Regions from separate parts of the Vibrio kyushuensis genome, predicted to be linked through region 1. Evidence: predicted binding sites of a transcription regulator. Region 1 holds the regulator's gene; each other region holds the start of a gene.
What was found. Region 1 encodes MetJ, which represses methionine synthesis genes. Its sites were predicted from a motif close to TTAGACNTNTANANGTCTAA; they were not measured.

Region 1 (10,091 bases):
GTTGTCTTGTTCTGAGTTAACTTGCTTTTCAGTCTTAGCAAAAGCTTGCTTCAAATCGTCAATCAGATCGTCTGCATCTTCTAAACCTACCGATAAACGTAATAGCTGTTGAGAGACACCGGCTTCAGCTAGTGCTTTTTCACCCATCGCTCGGTGAGTCATAGACGCGGGGTGACAAATTAGGCTTTCAACACCACCTAGAGATTCAGCCAGAGAGAATAGCTCTAGCTTGCCAACAAAATATTTTAGTTGTTCAAAGGTTCCGCCAAATTCAAAACTAAGCATTGAACCAAAACCAGATTGTTGCTTCTTAGCAATGTCATGACCAGGGTGGCTTTCAAGACTTGGGTGATAGATGACTTTAACCAATTCTTGTTTTTGCAGTTCCGTTAAAATGGTTTGAGAACTCTCTTCATGAACGCGCATACGGGCACCAAGCGTGCGAATACCGCGCAGCGTCATGTAGCTATCAAACGGTGTGCCCGTTGCACCTATGCAGTTGCCCCACCAAGCCAGCTCTTCAGCGTGCTCTTCTGTTTTAGTGATCACCACGCCGCCAATAACATCAGAGTGACCATTGATGTACTTAGTGGTTGAGTGAATGACAAAGTCTGCACCAAGCTCTAAAGGCTTTTGGAACACAGGTGTTAAAAAGGTATTGTCGACGGCCACTAATGCGCCCACTTCTTTCGCTTTTTCACACGTACGCTCAATATCAACAACACGAACCAAAGGATTAGAAGGAGTTTCAATAAGAATTAGCTTTGGTTTTTTAGCGATAGCGGCGTCAAAGGCTTTAATATCCGATTGATCAACAAACTCAACCTTAAAGTCACCTTTCAGGCTGCGAGTATTGAACAGACGATAAGTACCGCCGTAACAGTCATGAGGCGCGATGATAAGATCATCAGGGCCGATAAAAGCAGAAACCCAAAGGTTCAGCGCTGAAGTGCCACAATTTGTGACGACCGCGCCTTTGCCTGACTCTAATTCAAACAGAGCAGTCTCAAGTAGACCGCGATTTGGATTACCAGAGCGGGTGTAGTCGTACTTAGGCACTTTACCAAAAGCAGGGAAACCATAATTAGTCGAGAGATAAATCGGTGGCACGACAGCGTGATGTTGCGTGTCTGACTCGATACCAGTACGAACTGCGATGGTGGCTGGTTTGCGGGTGCTCATAGGTCCTTCCTTTGTGTATGACTGTACTTAAACCGTACTTATAAAATATGCATAATGACGTTGTAATGATAACTTTTAAAGAGAAACACTACCTAGGTAAGTGACTAGGATATATTTGTTCTATGTTATTCCTACTTCCATTTTTTACACTTTACTTCTCAAAAATGAAGACGTCAACACTTCTAGACGTCTATATGTCTTTGCTTATAGACTTGAATCCGGCTAAAATTGCGCCTTGACTCAAATTACACACAATAAAAACGAAGGTGCGCAATGGCAGACTGGAATGGTGAATACATTAGTCCATACGCGGAACACGGAAAGAAAAGCGAACAAGTAAAGAAAATCACAGTATCGATTCCGCTTAAAGTATTGAAGGTATTGACTGATGAGCGTACACGTCGTCAGATTAATAACTTACGCCATGCGACAAACAGCGAACTTTTATGTGAAGCATTCTTACATGCTTATACAGGCCAACCTGTACCAACGGATGAAGATTTACGAAAAGATCGCCCAGACGATATTCCAGCGGAAGTGAAAGCACTGATGACTGAGATGGGTATTGAGTTTGAAGCCTACGATCAAGAATAAAAAAGGCTCAGCTAACTATTACTTTAATCGTGTAGTTAGCGCAGTAATACTATCGCTTGCTGTACATAAATAAACGGTACAGAAATAAAAAACCGCAGTGACTTTATAAAAAGACTGCGGTTTTTTAATGCCTAGAATACTTTTAGCAAAGAAATACCTTTAGCAAAGAAAGCTGATTAAGACTCCATGTAGTTCGCTGGCATTTCAATGCGAGATACACCAGACTCAACTGCTGCAATCGCGACTGCTTTTGCTACGCGTGGAAGTAGACGTGGGTCCATTGGTTTTGGAATGATGTAACCAGAACCAAACTCAAGGCTATCAACACCCGCCGCTTTTAATACTTCAGCAGGTACTGGTTCTTTTGCAAGTTCACGAATGGCGTCAACAGCTGCAAGCTTCATTTCATCGTTAATCACGCTTGCACGTACATCAAGTGCACCACGGAAAATGAATGGGAAACACAACACGTTATTCACTTGGTTAGGGTAATCAGAGCGACCAGTACCCATGATTAAATCACTGCGTACTTCGTGTGCCAATTCAGGTTTGATCTCTGGATCTGGGTTTGAGCAAGCGAAAACGATTGGCTTATCAGCCATTAGTTTAAGTGCTTCTGGTGGAAGAAGGTTCGGTCCAGATACACCTAAGAACAGATCGGCGCCTTCAATAACATCTTCAAGCGTACGTTTATCTGTGTTGTTGGCAAAACGTTGTTTGTATTCGTTAATGTCGTCACGACGAGTGTGGATCACGCCTTTACGGTCAAGCATGTAGATCTTTTCACGCATCGCGCCACACTTAATCAGTAGCTCCATACAGGCAACGGCCGCAGCGCCAGCGCCAAGACAAACGATAGTAGCTTCTTCAAGCTTCTTACCTTGAAGCTCAATTGCATTCAGCATGCCAGCCGCTGTTACGATAGCAGTACCGTGTTGGTCATCATGGAATACTGGAACATCACAACGCTCAATTAGACGACGTTCAATTTCAAAACAGTCAGGGGCTTTGATGTCTTCTAGGTTGATGCCACCAAAGGTATCAGCGATGTTGGCTACCGTATCAACGAACTCGTCAATGGTGCGGTGTTTCACTTCGATATCAATCGAATCAAGACCTGCAAAGCGTTTGAATAGTAGTGCTTTACCTTCCATTACAGGTTTTGAAGCGATAGGACCTAAGTTACCTAGACCTAAGATTGCCGTACCGTTAGAAATAACTGCGACCATGTTTCCTTTTGCGGTGTACTTGTAGACGTTCTCTACATTCTGTGCGATTTCACGAACAGGTTCAGCAACACCTGGGCTGTATGCTAGCGCTAGGTCTTCAGCAGAATCAGCGGCAGTAGTAAGTGCAATCGCAATCTTACCTGGGTTAGGAAAGGCATGATAATCAAGAGCTTGTTGACGAAAGGCTTCTTGGGCAGATAACTCAGCAGAGTTTTCTTGACGGTTGTCATCGGACATAGGTGCAGGTACTCATCGAAAATGTGACTAAAAGGGGGAAGCATCATTCTAAAGGATGTAAGTCAACCTGCCTAGGTAAGAATGCGACTCATATCATTGCAGGCTGTGAATAGACTGCTGATAAGACCAGATCAAGTTTAATCAAACTAAGTCGTTGAGGTTGTTTGCGATAAAATACTTTAACGTAAAGATAAAATGAAATTATTAGCTATATGAAGTAAATAGATAAGAGGATGGAAAAGGGCCGTAAAAAGGGTAGAAGAGAGGGGGGTAAGGGAACGTGAGGCCATGAAACTAGGAACAACAGAAACAAAAAAGGACGCCTGAGCGTCCTTTTTCTAATTCGGTATAGCTAAAGCTATTACTTGCTTGAAAGAGCACCGAAACGTTTGTTGAACTTATCAACACGGCCGCCTGTATCTACGATACGTTGCTTACCAGTGTAGAATGGGTGACATTTGTCACATACGTCTAGGTGAATTGCTGGCTTAGTTAGAGTTGAGTTGAACTCAAAAGTGTTGCCGCAAGAACAAGTAGCTGAAACTGCTTTGTATTCTGGGTGGATTCCAGTTTTCATGGGATAACCTCAATTAGGCCGTGTCGCCATCCGAGTCTATGCCGGACACCACACGTAGTTAAAAAATAATATGGATAATTTGTAATGCTCTTTATCAATAATAAATACCGAAAGAACATAACAAGCCCTATCCTAAGGCGCAGTATAGTAATGAATCCTAGCGTGAGGATCAACAGATTTGCTAATTATTTCGCCACTTTTTTAGTCGGTTTTTACTTCCCTCTATACTAAGCAATCATTTAGACTGTGTTTTCTTGTCGCTGTAATAAGTTGCCAACCACTATGCGCCCATCTATTGCCCGAGTTGCTTTGCCCGTTCCACTGGACAAGCAATTTGATTATCTCATTCCAAATCATCTATTTCCTGTGATTGGTGGGCGAGTCAGTGTGCCTTTTGGCCCAAGAAGCCAGATTGGTATCGTAACGGCAATGGTCAGTGAATCTGAATTTGAAATATCTAAACTCAAACCGATTTATAAGGTACTGGACGCAGCGCCAGTCTGGCCTGAAAAACTCTACAGCTTACTCAGTTGGTGTAGCCAGTTTTATCAATATCCCCTAGGTGACACACTCGCCAATGCACTGCCGAGTGCGCTAAAAAAAGGTAAACCAGCGGATTTCACTTCGTTGGTGGAGTGGCAGTTAACTTCAGCAGGCCGAGATCAACTGATGCAAGGCTTTGGTAGAGCGGTTAAGCAAGCTAAAGTCATGCACATGCTCGAACATGGTCCGTTGTCGCATCAATCGTTTATCGACCAAGAGATCACCAGTAGCGTATTAAAGACACTGCAAGATAAAGGCTGGATAGAGAGCCGAGAAATAAAACCGACATTAGCTAAGTGGCCTCGTGAGATTGAAGCAAGCGTTGATAAGCCGAAACTCAATGAGGAACAAGCGATTGCGATTGCCACCGTTAATAGCAATCCGGGTTTTGGCTGCTATTTACTAGAAGGGGTGACCGGTTCAGGAAAAACAGAGGTTTATCTCAATATGATAAAACCAGTGCTAGAGAAAAAGCGTCAAGCATTGGTGCTGGTTCCTGAAATTGGCTTAACGCCACAAACCATCAATCGATTTAAAAAACGCTTTAATGTACCGGTTGCGGTAATGCACTCTGGATTAAATGAGACTGAGCGACTCAATGCGTGGTTGTCAGCACGAGATGGTATTGCAGGCATAATAATCGGTACACGGTCAGCATTGCTGACGCCTTTTGCTGATCTTGGCATTATTATTGTTGATGAAGAACACGACGGCTCTTATAAACAACAAGATACCCTTCGCTATCATGCCCGTGATGTTGCGGTCATGCGCGCGAATAAAGAGCAGGTTCCAATCGTACTTGGCTCGGCTACCCCTGCATTTGAAACACTGCATAATGCACAAACTGGAAAATATCATTACCTGACATTGACCCAACGCGCAGGTGTTGCCAAGCCCGCGACTCATAGCGTACTTGATATAAAAGGGCTCTATTTAGAAGGGGGACTGTCTGCACCATTGATTGCGCAAATGAGGCGACACCTCAATGCGGGTAATCAGGTAATGCTGTTCTTGAATCGCAGAGGTTTTTCTCCTGCTTTGATGTGTCATGAATGTGGTTGGATTGCCGAGTGTAATCGCTGTGATGCCTATTATACTTTCCATCAACACAGCCGAGAAGTGCGCTGTCATCACTGTGGCTCACAAGAGTCGGTGATTCATCAGTGTCATGGTTGTGGTTCAACTAATTTAGTGACCGTTGGCGTCGGGACAGAACAACTAGAGCATCAGTTACTCGAGCTATTCCCTGAATACAAAACCATTCGTATTGACCGTGACAGTACTCGCCGAAAAGGCAGCTTAGAGAGCGCGCTAGAGTCGATTCGAAAGGGTGAATATCAGATTCTCATTGGCACACAAATGTTGGCTAAGGGGCATCACTTTCCTGATGTTACGTTAGTCGGTTTGTTAGATGTCGATGGCTCTTTATACAGCAGTGACTTTCGAGCCTCAGAGCGATTAGCTCAACTGTTTATTCAAGTGGCAGGGCGAGCAGGGCGAGCGAGTAAGCCGGGTGAAGTGATTTTGCAAAGTCATCACCCTGAGCATGAGCTGTTACAAGCTCTGCTTCATCAAAGTTATGGGCACTTTGCAAAAACAGCATTGCAAGAGAGAAAATTAGCTCAACTTCCCCCTTATAGCTTCTTAACACTGTTTAGGGCAGAGGCGAATGACAATCAACTTGTTGAAGATTTTCTTCGTCAGGTTAGACACACATTAGAAGCACATCCATTGTTTGATGAATACTGTATGGTTCTTGGGCCAACACCTGCGCCACTAGCAAAGCGTGCGGGGAAATATCGCTGGCAGTTACTTTTACAAACGGAAGTGCGATCGTTGATGCAAAAGCTACTTATGAGCGCCAAACCAGCGATCAACTTATTGCCAATTTCCAAGAAGGTACGTTGGTCGATTGATATTGAGCCGCAAGACCTAAGCTAGCTCTGCAATTGAGCCGAATGTGATCTGCTACGTATTAAAAAAATGACAAACAGGCGATTTGTGAGCAGTCTCACGCTAGTTGTGCAAAATGTGTTAATCTCACCGTAACTTTATGTTTAGAAATGAATAAACTATCAGAACATAGAAAAACAAGAGTGAACGACAGTTCGCCATAACAACTTTAATTATATGCAATGCAGCATGGCTGTATACAAAGGAAAAGAGGGTTAAAAATATGGCGACAATGAAGGATGTTGCCCAGCTTGCAGGAGTCTCAACGGCCACCGTGTCTCGAGCGCTGATGAATCCAGAAAAAGTCTCTTCCTCTACACGAAAACGTGTTGAAGATGCTGTTTTGGAAGCTGGTTATTCACCAAACTCTTTGGCGCGCAATCTGCGTCGAAATGAATCTAAAACCATTGTCACCATTGTCCCTGATATTTGCGATCCTTATTTCTCTGAAATAATCCGTGGTATTGAAGATGCCGCAATGGAGCATGGTTACCTCGTCTTACTTGGCGATAGCTCACAACAAAAAAGACGCGAATCTTCTTTTGTAAATCTCGTTTTCACTAAGCAAGCCGACGGTATGTTGCTGCTTGGTAGCGATCTTCCTTTTGATGTGAGTAAAGCGGAACAGAAAAACCTGCCACCTATGGTGATGGCGTGTGAGTTTGCTCCAGAGTTAGAACTTCCAACGGTTCACATTGATAACCTCACTTCGGCTTTTGAAGCGGTGAATTACCTGACTCAGATGGGGCATAAACGTGTTGCTCAAATCTCTGGCCCGCAACATGCGGTTTTATGTCAGTTTCGTCAGCAAGGTTACCAGCAAGCATTAAGACGTGGGGGCATTATGATGAACCCAACTTATACAGCATATGGTGACTTTACCTTTGAAGCCGGTGCAAAAGCGGTGCGTCAGTTACTTGCTCTTCCAGAGCCGCCAACGGCGATTTTCTCTCACAGCGACGTTATGGCAATTGGTGCGATACAAGAAGCGAAAAAGCTTGGCCTTCGCGTTCCACAAGATCTCTCTGTGGTTGGCTTTGATGATATTCAATTTGCTCAATACAGCGATCCACCTTTAACCACTATTTCTCAACCTCGCTATGAAATTGGCCGTCAGGCAATGCTGATGATGCTTGAACTATTGAGAGGGCATGATGTACGTGCAGGATCTCGTCTATTAGAAACACACTTAGTTGTTAGACAAAGTGCTGCGCCACCTCGAGTGATGTAATTTCTTACTAAAAACTGACCGTCTAGCAGCGCATTTTGGTGCGCTGCTTCCATTTCTGTACTGTTATCCCTCATAAAACTGAATTACCATGTCTATTGAGTTTTCAACGTGATATTCCATTGTGGCAAATAAAGATTATGTAAAGCGTGGCCGAGGCGGTAAAAAGTCGACCGGCAAAAAAGCGTCGCAAAAACGCACTTCAGGAAAAAAACCTTGGCGGAGTGGGCTGATAGCCATTACTTTACTTGGCGCGTTTGGCTATGGGCTTTATACCTTAAGCAATGATCCTGAGCCTCCAGCACCAGTTGTTACTCCTGTCGCTAAACCGAAGCCGAAACCAAAACCGGCAACAGCGCTTCCTAAGCCTCCTGAGGAAAAGTGGGACTACGTCGAGTCGCTACCAAATCGCAAAGTAGAAGTTCAAGCGAAAGAGCAAGTTGTCTCTGAAATCCCATACATCATGCAGTGCGGAGCCTTTAAGCTTTCTAGTCAAGCTGAGGAGCGTAAAGCCAACATTGCGTTCCAAGGTCTTCAAAGTGAAGTAAGAAAAAAAGAGGGCAGCAGTTGGTATCGAGTTGTTCTAGGGCCGTATACACTCAAGCGTGACGCTGAACGAGATAGACACAAACTGCAACGAGCCAAGATTGAACCGTGCGCGATTTGGAAGCAAACACAGTAATATATCGGGCATCTTTGAAACAAAAAAAGGCTATTCATCTGAATAGCCTTTGTTATATCGAGCGTTTGTAATGTCACCAGAGTTATATTTCTCTAGTTGAAGTTAAGCCTTATTTTGCTTGAAATCGCTCTAAGCCATTCTTAGTCAACTGAACGTTATTATTATTTAAGTGAATGTATCCGTGGTGGCGCATTTCATTAATTATTTTTATGGGCGACCCATTTACATAGGTAGAAGCAGAGTCTAATAAACTTGCAACTGTGCTTCCTCCTGATTGATTAAGGTGACGAGCAAGAGACATATAGTCTTTATTTGTTGTGTGAGAAGGACAGCAGCCTAGCGTTTTAGTTTTCATAGTAATCCCTTATTTTTATCGTTCTTTAAAGTGATTCTCTTAAATGCACACGCTAATTAATGTTATTAAAGTCACGAATATCGTAACTACACTTTAGGGGTATGTCATGGTTATGTCAGAGTGATTTATCCCCCTGTTTTGCATGGTGTTTTATTCTTGTAAAAAGAGTATTTTTTTGTTGCAGTTTGTTTCTGTGCTTAGGGTTGCTCTATTGCCATGAGATATTCGTTCACTCTTGAAATTTGCCTTTTCGACCTCATATAAATGTATAACTCCCTAATTAAGAACAAGAGGCCCTACTCGTGACTACCATCGTATCAGTACGTCGAAATAACAAAGTTGTCATCGCGGGAGATGGACAAGTATCGCTAGGCAATACCGTAATGAAAGGTAACGCTAAAAAAGTTCGCCGCTTATACAACAATAAAGTACTGGCAGGCTTTGCAGGTAGTACTGCAGATGCATTTACTCTATTTGAGCGTTTTGAAAGTAAGCTTCAGATGCACCAAGGACATTTAACCAAAGCGGCGGTTGAACTGGCTAAAGACTGGCGCAGTGATCGAGCCCTTCGCAAGCTAGAGGCGCTTCTGGCCGTAGCTGATGAAACGGCATCGTTGATCATTACTGGTAATGGTGATGTTGTTCAGCCTGAGAATGATTTGATTGCCATTGGTTCGGGCGGTAATTTTGCTCAAGCAGCCGCGACAGCGCTATTAGAAAACACCGAATTAGACGCACTTGAAGTTGCTCAGAAATCACTGAAGATTGCTGGTGATATTTGTGTCTTTACTAACCACCACCACACTATCGAAGAACTAGAAATTCCTACTGAAAAAGCTGAATAGCGGCTGCCATTAAGTTGGATAAAGTAGCGAGATAATAAACAAAGATAGCTAGTGACACTGTTTTAAGGAAAATAATATGTCTGAAATGACTCCTCGTGAGATTGTTCACGAACTTAACCGCCACATCATTGGTCAAGACCAAGCGAAACGTTCAGTGGCCATTGCACTGCGTAACCGTTGGCGTCGAATGCAGCTTGAAGAGAGCTTGCGCGTAGAAGTAACCCCAAAGAATATTCTTATGATTGGTCCAACGGGTGTCGGTAAAACTGAGATTGCTCGTCGCCTTGCAAAACTGGCTAATGCGCCTTTTATTAAAGTAGAAGCGACTAAGTTTACTGAAGTGGGCTATGTGGGTAAGGAAGTGGAAACGATCATTCGTGACTTAACGGATGTTGCGATTAAGATGACGCATCAGCAAGCGATGGAGAAAGTAAAATTCCGCGCTGAAGAGCAAGCGGAAGAGCGTATTTTAGATGCATTGTTACCACCTGCACGTGATGCTTGGGGTGAAAATGAGAAATCAGACGATACCTCATCTAATACTCGTCAAATCTTCCGTAAGAAATTACGTGAAGGTAAGCTCGATGATAAAGATATTGAGATTGATGTCGCTGCGCCACAAATGGGTGTAGAGATCATGGCGCCTCCTGGTATGGAAGAGATGAC
Region 2 (10,091 bases), on a different contig from region 1:
GGCTCTAATTCGATGGAATCACCCAAAGCTAGGCTTAATTCGACCAGACGTATTCATTCCACTTGCTGAGCAGCAAGGTCTTATTAATAGAATCACTGATTATGTAATTGAAACAGCGTTGCAAGACTTATCTGAACTTCCAAGTAACAAGCTTATTCACTTAGGGATTAACGTTCCACCAAGTTACTTGCACCAACACAAGTGCATTGATCTACTAGATTCATACAGAGAAAAGTTTTTTAAGATTGGATACATACTAACAATAGAAGTCACTGAAAGGCAGATGTTAGATGAGACTGGCCGAGATACGATTAAACGGTTAAGAACAAAAGGTATTAAAGTATCTATCGACGACTTTGGTACAGGGCACACGTCACTTTCTGTTCTTCAATCCATTAATTTTGATTACTTGAAAGTAGATAAGTGCTTCATTGATACCATTGGCATCGAATCAGTTAGTGCACCAGTATTAAACGCTATTATCGATTTGGGCCATAGACTAGGAGTAACCATCGTTGCTGAAGGGGTTGAGTCCATACATCAAGTAAACTATTTGGTTGATCAAAATGTTGCTGTTCTACAAGGATACTACTTTTTTAAACCACTACCTTTGCCTAAACTTAAACGCTTGTTTGAAGAGAAGGCAAGTTAGTCCTTAAAATCCGCGATGTTTCCAAAACTGTTGCTCATCTTTAGCCGTCAAGTGGAACGTTTTCTCTGCGACTACACGGCCTTGTAATTCGATCGTCATGCTCCACTTGCCAAGTTTATCTTCCAAAGGCTCCCAGACGGTGTCACCTAGGTAAAAGTCATAGTCGTTACTGTTGATGTACTCTTCACCAGTAAATGGTTCTAGAGGCTCTCCTTTTTTGCTCAATATACCGGGGTGATCAATACAGAACGAAAACTTTTCACCCTTCGCTTTTTTGATATTTATAATAAGGCCGAACTCAACATCAATCTCAGCAGGCACATCGGTTGTAAACTCTTGGATTTTCGGTAAGTGTTTAGAACGAGAATCCCACTGAGTATAGATTCCATAAGAAGTTATTTCGATTACTGGCGATCGTTTTGCCATTGCTGCCACCGTTTGTTCATTTTAAGAATTGTCTTTTTGTCCACACCATGAATATTTTCATACGCTCCCGTACATTCAACCACTTCAAACTTAATCCCATGCTGAATGGCCAATTTGTAATACGGTTGAATCTCCCAACGGCGCACAAACGTGTTGGATACAACGACACTGTCACCATTTAGCACAGCCTGTTCAACTTGGTTAAAGCACCACTGATGTGCTTTTGAAATCAGCTCTACATCATAACGGTATTCACCTTTAGCGTTTACAAAGTACATGTCTGCTTCAAAATGTGGAATATTCATTGAGTGTGCAAGTGTAGATTTCCCTGAGCCAGGTAAGCCACGGATAAGAGTCAACGTCTGAGTCATGATTAATATTTCATAGCGAGCAAGTATGAATAGTAACGCAATTTAGATTGAATTTGCTATCGACATCTCATTCCGATTGCGCTAAGTTTGGATGTATAGACGTCTAAAACAATAGCTAAGGGAGAAAAGCTGTGCCGATTAAGATCCCCGATCAACTGCCTGCATCCGATGTTTTAAGAGAAGAAAACATCTTTATCATGCCGGAATCTCGCGCCTCTACTCAGGAGATCCGTCCTCTAAAGGTGTTGATCTTAAATCTTATGCCTAAGAAAATTGAGACTGAAACTCAATTCTTGCGCCTATTATCAAACAGTCCACTTCAAGTTGATGTTGAGCTGCTGCGCATTGATGACCGCCCAAGTAAAAATACGCCGACCGAGCACCTTGATAATTTCTATCGTCAATTTGAGATGGTAAAAAACCGTAACTTCGATGGGCTAATTATTACCGGTGCTCCCCTTGGTCTCGTACAGTTTGAAGATGTGATTTATTGGGATCATCTTAAAACGATAATGAGTTGGGCAAAAAGCCATGTAACATCAACGTTATACGTATGCTGGGCTGCGCAAGCTGGACTAAAACTGCTCTACGACTTACCTAAACGAACCCGTAAAGATAAATTATCGGGTGTTTATCACCATGAAATTCATCAACCTTATCATCCTGTTTTACGTGGTTTTGATGACACTTTCTTAGCCCCTCATTCTCGCTATGCGGACTTTTCGACAGAATTTTTAGAAGAGCATACTGACCTAGATATTCTTGCAAGCTCTGATATTGCAGGCGTTTATTTGGCAGCAACAAAAGACAAGAGAAATGTTTTTGTTACTGGTCACCCTGAATACGATGCTTTAACACTGCATCATGAGTACATTCGTGATCTAGGAGAAGGCATGGAACCAGCGATGCCAATTAACTACTATCCGAATAATAATGCGGATAATAAACCCTGTGCGAGTTGGCGAAGTCATGGTCATTTGTTGTTTTCAAATTGGCTTAATTACTGTGTTTACCAACAAACACCTTACGATCTTGATAAGTTTAGTGAAGACCACTTTACCAAAGATGATTAGTCTTAGATTTATCGTCTAACCTGCTGTTACTTATTAAGTATTTGGTTAGTAACTAATGGATAAAACGGTCACAAATGTGGCCGTTTTTTTATGATTGCAAACTTGATCGCATTGTTTTTTATTAACCAATCATCGTAGAAGTATTCGGAATATTATGAGCTTGCTAATAAGGAGCGCTCAATGAAGAAGGTATTTTCTGCGATATCACTGCTGTCACTAGCAGGCTGTATTACAGTGACTGATGGTGGTGAACCGCCTACCAAAGCATCAACCATTGAAATGGCTGAGACACGCGTAGCTTTAGGATTAGGTTACCTAGAGCAAGGTAATATGATCAAAGCTCGAGAGAATTTTGAAAAAGCACTTCAACACGCACCCAACTACTATCGCTCGCAATTAAGCATGGCGCACTATTATGAATCAGTCGGTGAGCCACAAGCCGCAGAAAAAACTTACAAGCGTGCGCTTCGCCTAGAACCGAACAACGGCAATATACTCAATAACTACGGTACTTTTTTGTGCAAACAAGGAAGCTTCAAACAAGCCGATGACTACTTTAATCGAGCCATAAAGCAGCCATACTACTACCTGATTTCTGGCAGTTATGAAAACGCCGCTCTTTGTTCTTTAAAGGCAGGAGATATCGCTAAAGCTAAAGGTTATTTTGAGCGAACACTTGATCACGACCCGAACCGAGTAAGATCAACACTACAGTTAGCCAAAATCGAAATCGAACAAAACGAATTTACTGATGCGCGAATTAGATTGATGAAATTCCACCAACGCTATGGTTTACGTCAGCCCTCATTAACATTACTCGTAGAGCTTGAAACCCGAGCAGGAAATGCAGCTTTAATCGAAAAATATCAGCGTCAGTTAGATCAGCTAATCGCTCGAGAATCATAGAATCGCAACTTTCAAAAATACACGTTATTGCTGCCACAGACTAAAAGAGGAGATGATATGAAAAGGATAGTTTTAAATTTAACCATTTTTCTGTGTTGCCTATTTTCAACGGCTACCTTTGCATTTACGTCAAAAACAATCGACGCCAGCGGAATTGTAGGTACCTATTATTACCAAGAGGGCTCAAAAAACCAACCTGCTGTCGTAATATGGGGTGGATCTGACGGCGGTAACTTCGCAGCTAAATACCCTTTCGTCATGTCTAGTGTAATAGAACTAGTAGATAGTGGCTATGCAGTTATGGGGTTGTCTTATTTTGATTACAACTCACATAGCAATATTCCTGATAGTCTGACAAATGTTCCTTTAGAGTACTTCGATAAAGCTTTTGATTGGTTGGAAAGACAACCAGAGGTTAAAAAAGGTGGTATCGCTATTTATGGAACAAGCCGGGGCGCTGAATTGGCTTTAATACTCGCGACTCACGTTGATAAAATTAATGTCGTTATCGCTGGTGCACCTAGTTCATTCGTCTGGGGGTCGTTCGATCAAACTCAAACACCTGAGCAGTGGATGAATATGGTGAAAACGGATCCATGTAGACCAGCTTGGACTAAAGGTGGAAAACCCATTACAAATATTTGTCATAAGCAAATGCTTAACGTCGACCCTTGGTATAGCGTGATTGATTCGCCTGATAACGTTAAAGACAGTTTAATCCCAGTTGAAAATTCCTCCGCAGCCATTCTTATAACCTCTGGTTCTAAAGATGAAGTTTGGCCTTCTACTCGTATGGGCTGGCAGATACTTGAGCGACTAAAATCAGAGCAATATACGTACCCATATAAGCATATTGTCTACAATACCGGTCATTATGTTTACAACGAAAGCTGGAACGATGTACTCGCATTTATCAAAGAGCACCATACTCAATAGCTACTAAGCTTCAACTACCTTTCTTTCATAAGCCACTCTCGTTTGAGTGGCTCAGAACTCTGACATCCAATATACGAACAACAACTTACTATTAATAAAACGCTACCGTACTACACAATGCACCGAGAGCGTCTCAAGAACTCTTTGAATGTTCAATCAAAGAGGCATCTTATAAGTGAAATATCACGTTACATATACACCGGCTAAAAAATCAAACTGCACCTTATTTTAAACGATATAAATTGATAATCTCTACCATAGATATGGCCAAAAAGTTCTTTGTTACTGAGTGATATAACACTAATCATAAGCACGAAAGCACCTATAGATCTTGGTTATATTTATACCTTTCTTTCCAATTAATAAAAATTAGCAAAGTGCTGTAGTCGTAATACTTTGCTGAAAGTACGTCAGGCAGACCATCGTGATTTCATTACCTCAGCTACCTCAAAAATTACATACACCTATTTGGATATACAGCATAAGCGATGGGCGTGTTATCTTGGCTAATGACTCAGCATTAGATGTTTGGGAGTCCGATTGCCGTGAAGAGCTTTACTCTAGAGATCTTAAAAGCGAAATGTCAGAGGCTGTTTCAGCTACCTTGCTCTACTATCGCTCTTTATTTGAAAAAGGCGAATCTATACAAACTTGGTGGCACCTTTCTCCAAAAAACAAAGTTAAAAAAATCTTGTTCAATTTCTCGGGCATTGATTTAGAAAACGGTGAGAAAGCAATGCTTGCTGAGGTACTCGCTTTTAGCGAGCACTCAAATAACTCAATTTTATTTGATGCTGATGGAAGTACCATTAGCTTTAACGATTCATTCACTCGTTGCTATAAACCGACATTTACTACTCTAGGAGAGTTTGTCGGAAACAGTGCTCTTGCAGATTCATGGATAGATAGGATCAAGAAGGAAAAGGTAGTACATGCCGTCCACAAAAGTTTCATAGGAAAACGTAGCCATTGGTTTAATCTGGAAATACGTTGGCTAGATGACAAACAACAAGTTCTAATGAAGCTCATCAATATGGATGATGAAAAGCATGCATATCATGGGGCAATACATGAATCTGATCATGACTTTCTTACCCAAGTATTAAATCGGAAAGGAATTATTAAGAAAATTGATAGCTCTCCTTATGTAGAAAAATACAGCGTACTGTTCATCGATATTGATGGTTTCAAATTGGTCAACGATAGTTATGGCCATCCTGTTGGCGATCAACTGCTTCAAGAGATCACCCACAAGATAAAATCGATTCTCCCTTGTGGCGCAACCCTAGCCCGTTTTGGAGGTGATGAATTCATCATATATTTACCGGAAGTATGCGGAGTAGAGTTTGCCCAATTAGTCATTCATCAATGCAATCAGCCTATTGATATAGAAAAGATTGGCCGAATAAACGTAGGGTGTAGCATTGGCATCGCAAACTTTCCAGACCATAGTCAGTCTTTTGAACAACTCATTAATTTTGCAGATGTTGCGATGCTAAGTGCAAAAGAGCAAGGGCGTAACAGAGCACATCATTTTGCACCTACCATGCTCAGCGACCTTCATCGTAAATCTACGCTTCGCCAACAGATGGTCACAGCTCTCGAAGAAGATAAGTTTAACCTAGTCTATCAACCTATCTTTGATACAAAGAGCGGCCAACTATCTTCACTAGAGTCGCTAATGCGTTGGAATGACCCACTACTTGGTGATATATCACCTTCCGAGTTTATACCTTTGGCGGAACAATCGGGGCTGATGCCCTCAATAGGTTTGTGGGTGGTCAAAGCTGTATGTAAACAACTCAAAGATTGGAATAACAGCCGATACTGGGCTGTCCATATCAATTTAAGCTCGTATCAACTGTCAGAGGAATTTCCAGAACAGGTACTCGAAATTTTAGACCAGTTCAATGTGAAACCAGAGCAGATTATATTTGAAGTGACTGACTTACTCGTTATTGATGATAATGGGGAAAGCTATAAGTGCTTACTCGCTCTACAATCTAATGGCTTTAGTTTACAACTTGATGACTTTGGATCAGGGTTCTCAAACCTAGATAAGATAAATACTCTACCGATTTCTGTCATTAAATTGGATAAGCAATTTATGAATGAACTTAGCCCGTTTAACAGAGCGGTTATCAAAGCAATTAAGCTCGTTTGCGAAGCTAGGAACATTCCCGTTATTGCCGAAGGTATAGAAACAGCAGAACAACTAAATTATGCAAACGAAAGTAACATCGACTATTGCCAAGGTTTTTATCTAAGCCGCCCAGTTAGCCCGAATAACTTAGATCACTTCGTCACCGCCCAATGTTTCGTTCATTAGCAAGTACCAACGACGACGAAAGAAGCCTCACTGCTTCCCATTTTTCTTACCTTGTTTAAAGGGAGTGTTTATTTTCTTATACTCCCTATACAGAACGACAACGAAGAATAGCAAGCCAACAATGCCGATGAATCCGAATGAATATAATAAGCCATCGCAAAGCCAGTCAGGGTTACAAGGCATATAAATTTCAATATCCATCGCCAGTTACCCCCTATTGTTTAATGGTTAACTTTTTAGCTTCAACCACTGTTTTCGCTGAGTTTCGCTTTTAAATGTCCATGCAACGAACCGACTGATCTTTTGTCCTTGGCACATATCCACAATTTTCATTTCAACTGTGCCAATTGTTTCTAAGGTTTTCTGCATCCACTTTACGTTCTCTTTCTTTGAGATTAACGTAGTAAACCATAAGACCTGATCAGCGTACTGTTTACTTTCAATTGCCATGTTTTTAATAAATTCCGCTTCGCCGCCCGGGCACCAAAGCTCTGCTTTTTGACCACCAAAATTAAGCGTTGATGCTGTCGTTTTCTTATTGGCACCATCAAGCTTAAGCGTGCCTTTTTTAACTTTATTCGCCTTCAGATTTTTGATTTTTCGTTGGGTACCCTGCTCTGCATCTTGGAGGGATTTATGAAACGGTGGATTGCAGGTAGTTATGTCGTAAAACTCGCCTTTGTTGATGATATTTGCAAAAAATGACTGGCTGTTAGTTTGTAATCGGCACTCAACTTTATCCTTCAATTTCTGATTACGCTGCGCAATCTCATTTGCGTTCTGAACTGAAACCTCATCAACATCACTCGCTACACATTGCCACCCATAGTCAGTCGCGCCAATAATTGGATAGATGCAGTTTGCCCCTACACCAATATCAAGTGCTCTAACCAATGAGTGTTTAACTGTTTTGCACTCTTTAGATAATAATTCAGCGGCTCGGTGAATGTAATCGGCTCGACCCGGAATTGGTGGACAAAGGTAACCTTCAGGAATATCCCAGTCAGACACACTGTAATGATGAGCCAATAAAGCTTTATTGAGTAGCTTAACTGAAACCGGGTTTGAGAAATCAATACTCTGCTCGCCACGAGGGTTTAAAATAACACTCGCTTTTAGGTCGGGTAGAGCTGCTATAAGTGCCTCAAAATCATAGCGACCATGATGCTTATTCCGCTTGTGTAAGCCAACTTCGCTTTGAACGGTCTTTATCTTCATCGCTGAACTATCAGATTCATTCTTCGTTTTTTTTCTTGTTGGTTTCATATCGATATCACTTATCTTTTAGTTCTTGATAGATCATAAACATTCGAGCATCTAGTTCCAATTGATGGTAATCGGCTTCCATATGGCAGCAAAGTTGGTAGAAGGCTTTATCGTGACTCTTCTCTTTAATATGAGCGAGTTCATGGACAACGAGCATGCGAAGTAGTGGTTCAGGCGCGGTTCTAAATATGCTCGCGATGCGAATTTCATTCTTCGATTTAATCTTGCCACCATGAACTTTACTGACGTAAGTATGAAGGCCGAGCGCATTATTAATAATATGGATCTTGCTATCGTAGACCACCTTACTTAGTGGTGCCGTTTTTTTCATGTAGCGGTTTTTAATTGCCATCGTATATTCAAACAGCGCTTTTTCACTTTTGATAACATGGTTTTCTGGATAGCGTGATTCAAACCAAGCGACCAGTTTATTAGAAGAAACCAACTGTTCTATTTGAGAAACTATATGCTCTGGATAGCCCTGAACATAACGGAGTGAAGAGTGCATAGATAGGATAACGATGGTGATTAATGGCCGCTAAGTTTATCGGATTTAGCCCTTCGAATCATTGATTTTGTCAGCGTACTTTTCTCGATGAGTGTTTTCCGCTAAACTCCTGCGCTTAAAAGCTCTCCATGTACTGTTTAATCTATTGAGAATCCGTTATGAAACGTATAGTCCTTTATGTTGCCGATAAGTGTCCTCACTGCAAAGACGCTCAACGCTACCTTGACTCTAAAGGTTTAAAGTATCGTTTGACCAACGCAAAAATGCAGCGCGGAAGAAAAGAGCTACAAGCTATGGGTGCTCGCTCAATACCGGTTCTTAAAATCGGCGATCAAGTGATGGTTGGCTGGAATCAAAAGAACTTCGATAAGATGTACAGCTCCTAAAACGAGCTTCAATTTCCCCTAGACATACTGCTTAACAAAGTCGATAAACGTTTTATCGGCTTTCGATTGATATCCCTCTTTTCTCCATGCTAAAACGAGATCCATTTTTACTGGTTCTTCAAATGGAATGCCTACCACTCCCGGCTCGTGGTTTGTCACTAAATTTAATAAAGCTGAGATAGCAAACTCTCGTTTTACAATATTGAGTATCATGGGAATTAGGTTCGTTTCAAACGAGAACTTAAGGTCATAGTCTCCTTCTCGTGACACCTTATCGATGAAATCGCGATGGAAGTAACCGGGCTTAAACATTACCAATTCATGTTCAAAAAACTCAGGGTATGATATTGATTCGTGGTTAGCTAACGGGTGTTGTTCAGATACAACTGCTACCATCTCTCCTGTCATCAGATGATCGACTTCTAAATCTACCGGAATATCCTTATTTACAACGACGCCTATATCGAGTTCTCCATTTAATAACATCTCCCGAATCGATTGAGTTCCCGCATCCACTAGCGTGAGCTTTAGGTTTGGGTAAAGGGATTTAAACGCCATCAATATTTCAGGAAAGAAGTAAGATCCCATCATGCTAGGTGCGCCTAGACGTACCTCTCCTTTATCAAGCCCTATCAATTCATCCATGGCGAGCTTTGCATCATCCAGTTGCTGCAAAATACGTTTCGCATGATCTAGAAGCACTCGCCCTTCATGGGTAAGCTCTACTTTCCTGTCTTGCCGCTTAAATAGCATGACACCCAATTGCTGCTCAAACTTCTTAATAGAAATACTTAAAGCCGGTTGAGCGATATTCAGTGCTTTGGCTGCCATCGTAAAGTGCCCGTACTGAGCAACCATAGCGAAATGTTTCAGCTGTCTTGAATCCATGGTGATATATTATTTATATTGACTGAATATCATTAATATATTTTATTAATCGAAATTTCACTGCTAATTTGATCACATAGTCACTAACTAATACCCAGACGTATCAGTAAACAGGAACCCCCATGGTCGAATTTGGTAGCGCAAAATACCGAAAAATCACACTAAGCTTAGCGCTAGGTTCATTTTTAGTCTTTTGTAATCTTTACCTTTTTCAACCTATTCTTCCTTTGCTTGCAGATCATTTCTCTGTTTCTGAAACACAGATAAATGGTGTATTTGCTGCCTCGACGTTTGCCCTCTCCATTTTTCTCGTCCCTTGGGCTATTTGTTCAGAGTCATTTGGACGAAGA
Region 3 (10,091 bases), on a different contig from region 1:
GCCGGCTCCGCCTTCGATGGTTCGAATCCGTCCCCCCCCACCATATTTCGAAAGCCAGCTCATTGAGCTGGCTTTTTTGCATTTGGAATACCCTAACCCCAGTGCCTTTGGTTTTAAAAGATATCAAAAGGCACTTATTCCGTTAAAAATTATCAGATGTAAAAAAGACCTCGACAGAGCGAGGTCTAAAAATTGAACCACTTGAAAGCACCTAGTTAGGGGGTTTTAACCAACGTACTATGACTCAATTAAGATAATCTTGGTTTCATAAGGCTTTAACACCTGATGGCGAGACACTACCTGCCCTTCAATACTTTGGTAATTACCAAGTAAGTAACGCGCCTTTTTAGCATCAACTTCATCAGGCAGTACGCACTCAACTTCAGCCCCATAGTAGTTATTCAAACAGATCAGCGTCTGAGTCTCACTTTTCCTTTGATAAGCAAATATAGCGTCATGCTCTGGCAACAGATCAAGATAGTTGCCCGTAGTAATAACGTCGATCTCTTTACGCAGTTGAATCAGTTTTTGATAGAAATAGAACACGGAGTTGGGATCATCTACTGCTTGATTAGCATTAATTTCAGTATAATTTTCAGCAACGTCAAGCCACGGCATTCCTTTCGAAAATCCAGAAAACTCCAAACTATCCCATTGCATAGGTGTTCGAGAGTTATCACGAGATTTTTTCGCCAAAATAGCCATCACCTCTTCGTGACTCACACCTTGTTGGTTAACCATGATGTCGTACATATTGGTACTTTCGACATCTTGATACTGAGATATCTCTGTATAACCAGGATTGGTCATTCCTATCTCTTCACCTTGATATATGTACGGTGTCCCCTGCATCATGTGAACGGAAGCTGCGAGCATTTTGGCGGATTCTACGCGATATTGGGTATCGTTACCTAGACGGCTAACAACCCGAGGCTGATCGTGATTACACCAAAAGAGTGCTCCCCACCCTTTACCATTTAACCCTACCTGCCAATGATTAAATATTTGTTTTAGCTGCAAGAAATCAAATGGCGCGTTGGTCCACTTCTCACCATTTTTGTAATCCGCTTTTAGATGATGAAAGTTAAACACCATTGAAAGCTCTTTACCATCACTTGAAGAGTACTGCTGACAGTGGTCTAGTGTAGTTGATGACATCTCACCAACGGTGACACTGCCATATTTGTTAAATACCGCTTCGCTAATTTCTTGTAGATACTCATGTACCCGCGGACCATCAGTATAGAAACGGCGACCGTCACCAATGTCATCGCTCGCGTAGTCTTGTTGCTTTGATATTAGGTTGATCACATCTAATCGGAATCCATCAACCCCCTTCTCAGCCCAAAAACTGATCACCTGTTTTACTTCTTCACGAACCTTGGGGTTTTCCCAATTGAGATCCGCCTGTTCTTTAGCAAACAAATGCAAGTAATATTGGTTGGTTTTCGTATCTAACTCCCAAGCATTGCCACCAAACTTGGATTGCCAGTTATTGGGAATATCGCCATTGACCGGATCTTTCCAAATATAGTAATCACGGTATGGGCTATTTACATCACCAAGTGCCGATTGAAACCAATGATGAGCAGTAGACGTGTGATTAACCACGATATCCATAATAATACGAATATTGCGTTGTTTGGCTTGCTTTAGTAATTCATCAAAGTCATCCATCGTGCCGAAATCAGGATTCACTCTGTAATAATCAGCAATATCGTAACCGTTGTCGATCATGGGTGATTCGTAGATAGGCGTAATCCAAATTGCATCAACCCCAAGTAACTTCAGGTAATCTAATTTAGAGATAATCCCTTGAATGTCGCCAGTACCTTTATTCCCACTATCACAAAAACTTTTTGGGTAGATTTGATAGATAGTTGCCTTCTTCCACCAGTTTTTATCCACGTTTATCATTGTCATCAACGATCTCACTTACCAAAGAAAAATTGAGAGGGAGTGGCAAAACGCCACTCCAAATTGAATTATTGAAAATTGAGTAGCTATAAAAGTTATCAATTAAGCACTGACTGGCTCAAGTTCACCTTTAAGCTGCGCTCGCTTGTAAAAGAACAGAGTCAAAGCTGCAGGAACAAGAATCGCAACTAACATCGCAATTGAGTAGATCCCCCAGTACTGCGGTTGAATCGACAAGATCCCCGGTAGGCCACCTACTCCGATACCATTTGCCATAACCCCCGCACTACCACAAATCGCCGCAGCTAGTGCACTACCCACCATGGCGCTCAGCATTGGAAACTTATACTTCAAGTTAATGCCGTACATAGCAGGCTCTGTGACACCAAGATAAGCCGAAATTGCAGCCGGAACGGATATATCACGCTCTCCATGTTTTTTGCTGATAATGATAATGCCAACAACAGCAGAGGCTTGAGCGATATTTGACAATGCAATCAACGGCCAAATAGGAGTGCCACCAAGCTCTTGCATTAACTGTAAATCAACCGCATTGGTTGTGTGGTGAATACCAGTAATGACAAGTGGTGCGTAGAGGAATGCAAAGATCATCGAACCAATCACAGCAAAGTCACCCGTCATTGCTACTTTGGCAGCAAACGCGACACCATTGCCAAGAATGCGACCAAAAGGACCGATCAATGCGTGCGCAAGAACTACAGAAACGATGATGGATACAAACGGAACAACCACAAGATAAAGATACGACGGTACAATACGTTTAAGATTTGTTTCAATGAACGCCAAAGCGACACCCGCTAGCATGGCTGGAATAACCTGAGCCTGATATCCAACTTTCTCAATCACAAATAGGCCGAAGTCCCAAACTTCTGGCACCTCTTTGCCGATTAAATAGGCATTCATCAGTTGAGGCGAAACTAAGGTCACACCTAAGGTAATACCTAGAATTGGCGTACCACCAAGTTTTTTTACTGTCGCCCAACAAACACCAACAGGTAGGAAGAAGAAAATAGCTTCGCCAATCAGCCATAAGAAGGAGTGCACTGTTGCCCAAAATTGACTAATTTCAGTAAGAGACTGGCCTTCAAACATCTTGATGTCGCCAATCACATTTCGGAAACCAAGAATAAGACCACCAGTAATGATGGCTGGCAATAGTGGAACAAAGATTTCAGCTAGGTGAGAGATCCCACGCTCTAGGATGTTCATGTTCTGGCGAGCAGCAAGCTTTGAATCATCTTTAGTTGATTCTGATTTACCTGAAAGTTCAATCAGGATGGCATACACGTCATCGACTTCAGTACCAATAACCACTTGAAACTGACCCGCGTTGGTAAAGCAGCCTTTAACCACACTTAATGATTCTAGTGCTTTCTCATCCGCTTTGTCAGTGTCGTTCAGCACAAAACGAAGTCGTGTTAAGCAGTGGCTAACACTGGCGATGTTATCGCTGCCACCAACTAGTTCTATAAGACGCGCAACGTCTTGTCTCGCTATCTTGCTCATATCCTTGTCCACCCTATTGGAGTCTCACTCGAGTCTTTTCTATGTTTCACCTTGAAATGGGAACATTCCCACAACTTAGTAAGCATACTGACAGACTCCATCACAAATCAAAATGGGAACAGTCCCATAAATTGAGTGTGATCACAGTATAATTTTAATTCAAATATAAATTAGTGACTTAAGAAATGATCGGGTTCTGGGTGATATGTACCAGATCAGAATTGCCATTTACATGGGAGATCAACAACTTAGCGGCTTGTTGTCCTGCAAGTGTATAACCCGGATCAATACTGTGCACTTTAGGGAAAAGAAAAGAGAGTAGTTCGTTGCCTCCGACACCTGTCACTATAACATCTTCACGACCAAGTTCTTGCAGCTTTTTAATCACCCCAAGCGCGAGCGTATCACTAGCGCACACAACGGCTTGGGTCGAGCTGGTCAGCACCTTCTCCACCAATTGATAAGCACTTTCGTGATGAAGCTGCCCTGTTTGATAGACGGGAGTAACTTGGTGCTCATGACACCAAGACAGATAGGAGTCTAAGCGCAACTTACCTGTAGTTTTATCGCTAGGATCAACCCCAATAAAGGCGATCTCTTGTAAGTTAAGATCGGATAAATACTGCAATGCATGGTGTATAACGCCATGATTATCATAATTAATAGATGACGTTACTTCAGTATCCATGGCAATGACAACTGACTTCCCCTGCCACAACTCTAGCTTTTCAGTGTCCAAATCAGTAAAACCAAAAACAATCACACCATCCACATTACGCTTTTTCAGGACATCAAGGTGCTCATTCGTTTTGAGCCTGTCAAACTGGCTCTCCATGATCACGGCATCATAACCTGCGGCATATAGCGTATTTAGCATGCTTCCCACCGCTTTATTCTCTGAAGGAGAGTCCAAACGAGAGATAATCACACCAACGACCTTCTGACTTCCTCCCCGCATTGATTGCGCAGATTTAGACGGAATATAGCCAGACTCTTGGATGACTTGTTCAACCTTTGCACGTGTGGCTGGTTTTACTTTTGGATCGTTCGTCAACACGCGTGATACGGTAGATTTACCAACGCCAGAAAGCTTTGCGATGTCATGAATCGTGAGTTTTTTGCTCATACTTCTCGGGGAATTTCATCAAAAGGAGTGTCTATCGGCAAACCATAAGATTGCCAACATTATGAAGTAACCTAACTGCCTGCGTACATCAAAGGCTGTGTTTCAGTTATGTACTCAACAGACTAATTACTATTAATTTATTGTGTTTTACAGTTTTTGTAAACGTGCTGGTTGAGCTCTAAGCGAGCTTCTTCGCCTTTTGTGCGCAACGTTACAGGGTTTTCAACCTCAGCTGTACCATCGTTAAGAATATATCGAGTACCCGATCCTGAACGAATCTGGATAAGTGCATACTCTTTCTCAGCAACACGCAACACCGCAATTTCACTATCTGGAATATACGCAACGTCGAAGCTTTTATCTGACTCACAGTTATAGGTATGGAATAAACTCTCATTTACTTTCATCCCATCAACAGAAGAGGATTGAGAGCAGCCAAGTAAACTAAGAACACATGCTATTAGGATCAACAATCGTTTCTGCATAATGACCTCCTAATTTTATCTCATCTTAACTTTTTTATTCGTCCTCATATGTACAACAAATAAAAAAGGCCGCTAGGCGACCTCTTAATTCGATAGATAGGCAGGAACATCTCTTATGCTATCGAGCACAGTGGTCGCTAACGATTCACCTTTGTCCGTTACTGGTTTACCCGTACGAACCAAAATTTTAGTACCAACACCTGCCGCCTCTGCGGCCATCATGTCTTCAGCTTTATCGCCAACCATGACTGATTTAGCCATGTCGATTTTGAGAAAATCACGTGCTGAAATAAACATGCCCGGTTTTGGCTTTCGGCATTCACACTCTTCTTTATACTTACCAACACCATGTTCAGCATGATGAGGGCAATAATAAAAACCATCAAAATCAACACCATGATCGACAAAGTTCCAATCCATCCACTGAGTTAGTGACAAAAAACGGTCTTCATCAAACATGCCACGTGCAATACCTGACTGGTTGGTGACTAATACAAGCATATACCCCATATCCTGAAGTTGCTTAGTCGCTTCAAACACGCCTTCAACAAACTCAAAGGAATGTTCGTCATGGACATAACCATGGTCAACGTTAATCACGCCATCTCGGTCTAAAAACACTGCTGGTTTGGCCAAAATTCATACTCAATTTACTTAATATTGTCAGGAATTATCGCACGCTTTATTTCTTTCATCACTATCTAATTACTTTTGATACTAGCACAAACGAACGTTTAGACGTCTAGACGTAAAAATATCTATTGACACAAATAAGCGAACACCATAGCATCCTCTACTAAATGAGATACAGTTCAAAATATTATTCTGTTGTCCCTGCACAGGAAAGAAAATGATTGAGATAAATCAAGTAAACAAGATTTTTTACCAAGGCACAAAAGAGATTGTGGCAGTAAAAGACATCAACCTTCACATCAAGCAAGGCACCATTTTTGGTGTGATTGGCTCATCAGGTGCAGGGAAAAGCACCCTGATTCGCTGTGTGAACATGCTGTCAGCGCCAACCACTGGCTCTATCGTTGTAGATGGCGTGGACTTAACCAAGCTAAGCAAATCAGAACTAAGTGAAGCTCGCCGTAATATAGGTATGATCTTCCAACACTTTAACTTGCTCTCGTCACGTACCGTATTCGACAACATCGCTTTACCTTTAGAGTTAGCAGGTAAAAGTAAAGAGCACATCGAAGGAAAAATTTCTGAACTGTTAAAGCTTGTTGGCCTATCAGATAAGCGGGACACCTACCCGGCTAACCTAAGCGGTGGTCAGAAGCAACGTGTTGCTATTGCCCGAGCATTAGCATCTGACCCGAAGGTTCTACTGTGTGACGAGGCAACAAGTGCGCTCGATCCTGCAACGACTCAATCTATTTTAGAGCTACTGCGTGAAATCAACAGCAAACTTAGCATTACTATCTTGCTGATTACGCACGAGATGGATGTGGTGAAAGGCATCTGTCACGAAGTAGCGATTATTGGTGATGGTGAGTTGGTTGAGAAAGGCACGGTTGGTGAGATTTTCGCTCACCCTAAGACAGAGCTAGCACACGAATTCATTCGCTCGACGCTCGATCTTACTATTCCAGAAGATTACCAAGTTCGCCTACAAGAGACACGTGTTGAGGGTAGCTACCCATTAGTACGTTTAGAGTTTACCGGTGAAACAGTTGATGCGCCTTTAGTATCGCAAATCGCTCGTAAATTTAATATCGATGTGAGCATTCTCAGCTCAGATTTAGATTACGCTGGCGGCGTTAAGTTCGGCATGATGGTCGCTGAGCTTTTTGGTAATGAACAAGACGATAATGCCGCAATTGAATTTTTGCGTGAGAACAAAGTAAAAGTAGAGGTACTTGGTTATGTCCTTTAACAGTTTGATGGATTGGCTTAGCCTAAATGGAGACCTGTTACTAGGTGCTACATGGGAAACAATCTACATGGTTGGCGTTGCAGGTATCGTCGGTTTTGGCGTTGGTATCCCGCTTGGTGTGATTCTACACACAACCAAAAAAGGCGGCTTACTAGAGAACACCAAATTCAATGCAGTACTAGGCGCTATTGTTAATATCGGTCGCTCAGTCCCTTTCTTAGTTCTGATGGTCGCGATTATTCCTGTAACTAAACTGTTAGTGGGTACATTCATCGGAACGACTGCTGCAATTGTTCCACTAACGATTGGTGCAATTCCATTTGTTGCGCGCTTGATTGAAGGTGCTCTATTGGAAGTACCGACAGGTCTTGTCGAAGCAGCACAATCAATGGGTGCGACACCAACACAAATTATTACTAAAGTACTACTGCCTGAAGCTCTGCCTACCATCATCAACGCTGTAACGATTACGTTGGTGACATTAGTGAGCTACTCAGCAATGGCCGGCACTGTTGGCGGAGGCGGCTTAGGTGATGTCGCAATTCGATACGGTTTCCACCGATATGATGTTGTCATCATGGGTGTAACGGTCGTTATGCTAATTGTACTGGTACAAATTATTCAATCGATTGGTGACGCTATTGTTCGCCGTGTCGATCACCGTTAAAGCAGCTAATTACACAATATTCATTTTTTGATAAAGGAGATAATCATGAAATTTAGCCTTAAAGGTTTACTAACCATCGCAGCAGCAGCGTCTGCACTTGTTCTAGCTGGTTGCGGCGACAAAGCTGAAGACAGCAGCAAAATCAAAGTTGGTGTTATGGCTGGCGCTGAAGCACAAGTTGCTGAAGTTGCAGCAAAAATTGCTAAAGAGCAATACGGCCTAGATGTTGAGCTAGTCACTTTCACAGATTATGTTACTCCAAATGCAGCACTAGACGATGGTTCTATCGATCTTAACGCATTCCAACATAAGCCATACCTTGATCAACAAGTGATTGACCGTGGTTACAAAATCACAATCGCAGGCAACACATTCGTATACCCAATCGCGGGTTACTCAAAAGAAGTCGACTCTGTTGACCAAATCGAAGATGGCGCTCGCATTGCCGTTCCAAACGATCCAACAAACCTAGGTCGTTCACTGCTTCTTCTTGAGCAACAAGGTCTAATTACTCTACGCGAAGGCGCTGGTCTACTAGCAACGGTTCGCGATATCGTAACAAACCCTAAGAACATCACGATTGTTGAACTAGATGCTGCGCAACTTCCTCGCTCTCTAGATGACGTTGCTCTGTCTATCATCAACACGACTTACGCAAGCTCTATCAACCTAACACCACAAAACGATGGTATCTTCGTTGAAGACAAAGACTCTCCATACGTAAACCTAATCGTTTCTCGTGAAGACAATCTTGATGCTGAAAACGTACAGAACTTCGTTAAAGCGTACCAAACTGAAGAAGTTTACAATGCTGCTTCTGAAATCTTCCAAGGTGGTGTGGTTAAAGGTTGGTAATCAGCCCTTAGCTTCTTGAAGTAAAGTTATGCCGTAATGTCATAACAACTTGAACCATTAAAAAAGCCGATATTGTCCACTAGCTATAGTGAGAAAATATCGGCTTTTTTCTTTCTACACGAAGCCTTATTTTACAAAGGCTATCCATAATTAAAGACAGTTACGAATGGTACGTTTTAATCTGATCCCACGAGATGTTAGATACAATACGACAGTCATCGCACTTAAAGTGGAACATGTCGTGTGCAGGTTCTTCGAGTAACCACTCACCACCACACTTAGGACACTTACGCTGTTTTTCATCCGCCAAGCTTTTACCACCAACACGGTATTGGTAATAGTAGGTAGGTACTTTGGTTAGAAACTCAATTCGGCCTCTTAGATCCCACCCACGACGAAACAGCAAACTATCCACATCACAAATCTCTTTCTGTGTCGCGTATTCAGCTTTGCAGCTCCCCGCCATTTGAATTTCATCACACGCTTGCCACTCAGTTTGCCACTTGATCAGCGCTTTATGATCGCCATTAAACGTAGGCGGATTACGATAGAGCGGAATTGGCAATAAGGTTTCGCCACTACGGAGCGGAGAGCAAGTATGAACAAAAGTGGTGTAAAGGATCTGCCAACTAGGCGTCTCTTCTTCCGCAGTCTCTTCAGAGTTTAAGTCTCTTCCAAGTAATCGCATTTTAGGAGCTAGCAAACTCGCTTCAGATAAGCGGTCAAAACAGACTTTAACAAAATCGGAGTGATGCTTTGGGTGTAAGCTATCTTGCTCTGGGCAAACAACACGGACAAAAAACTCGCCCTCGCCCATCACTATTGGAAATTCACGGCCAAGCGCTTGGCCGTTATACCTTAATGCATCCATTAAACCATTAATGGCTTTATCAACAGCACTAACGGTTGTGTTATCAAAACACTCAAATTGCAGTTCAACTACGTACATGTTCTTCTTCTCGAATATTGGCTAAACAGCAGGCTCTAAGTTAGTTAGAAACTCTTGAAGATCTTGCGCCAATACATCTCGCTTATCGGTACCAAGCCGCTCTAAAAGTACATTACCAGACAAATTACAGATAGAAATAACATCTAGCTCAGCGTCAGTTGCTGCAATAAATACCGTTGGTTTCAATTTCAATCGTCGCTGCGTAACCAAGTGACCGAGGATATTCTCTTGTAGAAGCACAAAATCATCATCACTCCAAACCTGCAGCAGTGTTAATTCATTACCTTCCCATTTAGCATTCATATCTGCGCTATATTGAGCTCCATAGAATGCTTTAATATCATCATGTAATGTCAGCTCAATCCCATTCTCAACATTAGTGAAATCGGCATATTTTTCACGTGGATACGCTTTCCATAGCACGCTATCTTTCTGCTTTTCTTCTACACATGGCGACACTAACTCAACTAGGTCTTCATTTTTAGGAAGCGAGTTATGTGCTAATTGATATGCATCTAAATACCTTTGGCTAAATGTGAAAAGCGCTTGAGAGGTACGAGAAGTCATGAATATCTCCAAAATATCGGTAAGGAAAGCCTGCGAAGTGCTATTTCATTTAATGACAGTTCGCTAGGGATTGCGTAAAATTCTCGCCATTCTAATCTAATTTAAGACAAAGT

Region 2: the regulator MetJ is predicted to act here: its motif matches at 1,537-1,556, upstream of metA (homoserine O-succinyltransferase MetA).
Region 3: the regulator MetJ is predicted to act here: its motif matches at 5,790-5,809, upstream of metN (methionine ABC transporter ATP-binding protein MetN).

Annotation. Positions count from the first base shown of each region.
Region 1 covers NZ_JAKJSV010000007.1:221,155-231,245, reverse strand. The annotation lists gene L4D20_RS16805 (O-succinylhomoserine (thiol)-lyase) at 1-1,182, opposite strand, end outside; gene metJ (met regulon transcriptional regulator MetJ) at 1,456-1,776, shown strand; gene L4D20_RS16795 (malic enzyme-like NAD(P)-binding protein) at 1,953-3,242, opposite strand; gene rpmE (50S ribosomal protein L31) at 3,604-3,819, opposite strand; gene priA (primosomal protein N') at 4,102-6,303, shown strand; gene cytR (DNA-binding transcriptional regulator CytR) at 6,509-7,546, shown strand; gene L4D20_RS16775 (SPOR domain-containing protein) at 7,668-8,225, shown strand; gene L4D20_RS16770 (hypothetical protein) at 8,335-8,580, opposite strand; gene hslV (ATP-dependent protease subunit HslV) at 8,883-9,425, shown strand; gene hslU (ATP-dependent protease ATPase subunit HslU) at 9,502-10,091, shown strand, end outside.
Region 2 covers NZ_JAKJSV010000010.1:87,490-97,580, reverse strand. The annotation lists gene L4D20_RS20195 (EAL domain-containing protein) at 1-652, shown strand, start outside; gene L4D20_RS20190 (DUF3859 domain-containing protein) at 656-1,078, opposite strand; gene L4D20_RS20185 (ATP-binding protein) at 1,057-1,449, opposite strand; gene metA (homoserine O-succinyltransferase MetA) at 1,581-2,522, shown strand; gene pilW (type IV pilus biogenesis/stability protein PilW) at 2,703-3,428, shown strand; gene L4D20_RS20170 (acyl-CoA thioester hydrolase/BAAT C-terminal domain-containing protein) at 3,486-4,364, shown strand; gene L4D20_RS20165 (putative bifunctional diguanylate cyclase/phosphodiesterase) at 4,789-6,693, shown strand; gene rlmF (23S rRNA (adenine(1618)-N(6))-methyltransferase RlmF) at 6,922-7,959, opposite strand; gene L4D20_RS20155 (YgjP-like metallopeptidase domain-containing protein) at 7,967-8,467, opposite strand; gene L4D20_RS20150 (glutaredoxin family protein) at 8,626-8,853, shown strand; gene L4D20_RS20145 (LysR family transcriptional regulator) at 8,872-9,741, opposite strand; gene L4D20_RS20140 (MFS transporter) at 9,864-10,091, shown strand, end outside.
Region 3 covers NZ_JAKJSV010000012.1:130-10,220, forward strand. The annotation lists tRNA gene L4D20_RS21025 (tRNA-Tyr) at 1-43, shown strand, start outside; gene treC (alpha,alpha-phosphotrehalase) at 238-1,923, opposite strand; gene treB (PTS trehalose transporter subunit IIBC) at 2,020-3,444, opposite strand; gene treR (trehalose operon repressor TreR) at 3,623-4,570, opposite strand; gene L4D20_RS21045 (MliC family protein) at 4,708-5,055, opposite strand; gene gmhB (D-glycero-beta-D-manno-heptose 1,7-bisphosphate 7-phosphatase) at 5,140-5,691, opposite strand; gene metN (methionine ABC transporter ATP-binding protein MetN) at 5,906-6,940, shown strand; gene L4D20_RS21060 (methionine ABC transporter permease) at 6,930-7,607, shown strand; gene L4D20_RS21065 (MetQ/NlpA family lipoprotein) at 7,653-8,462, shown strand; gene L4D20_RS21070 (Zn-ribbon-containing protein) at 8,623-9,411, opposite strand; gene syd (SecY-interacting protein) at 9,433-9,978, opposite strand.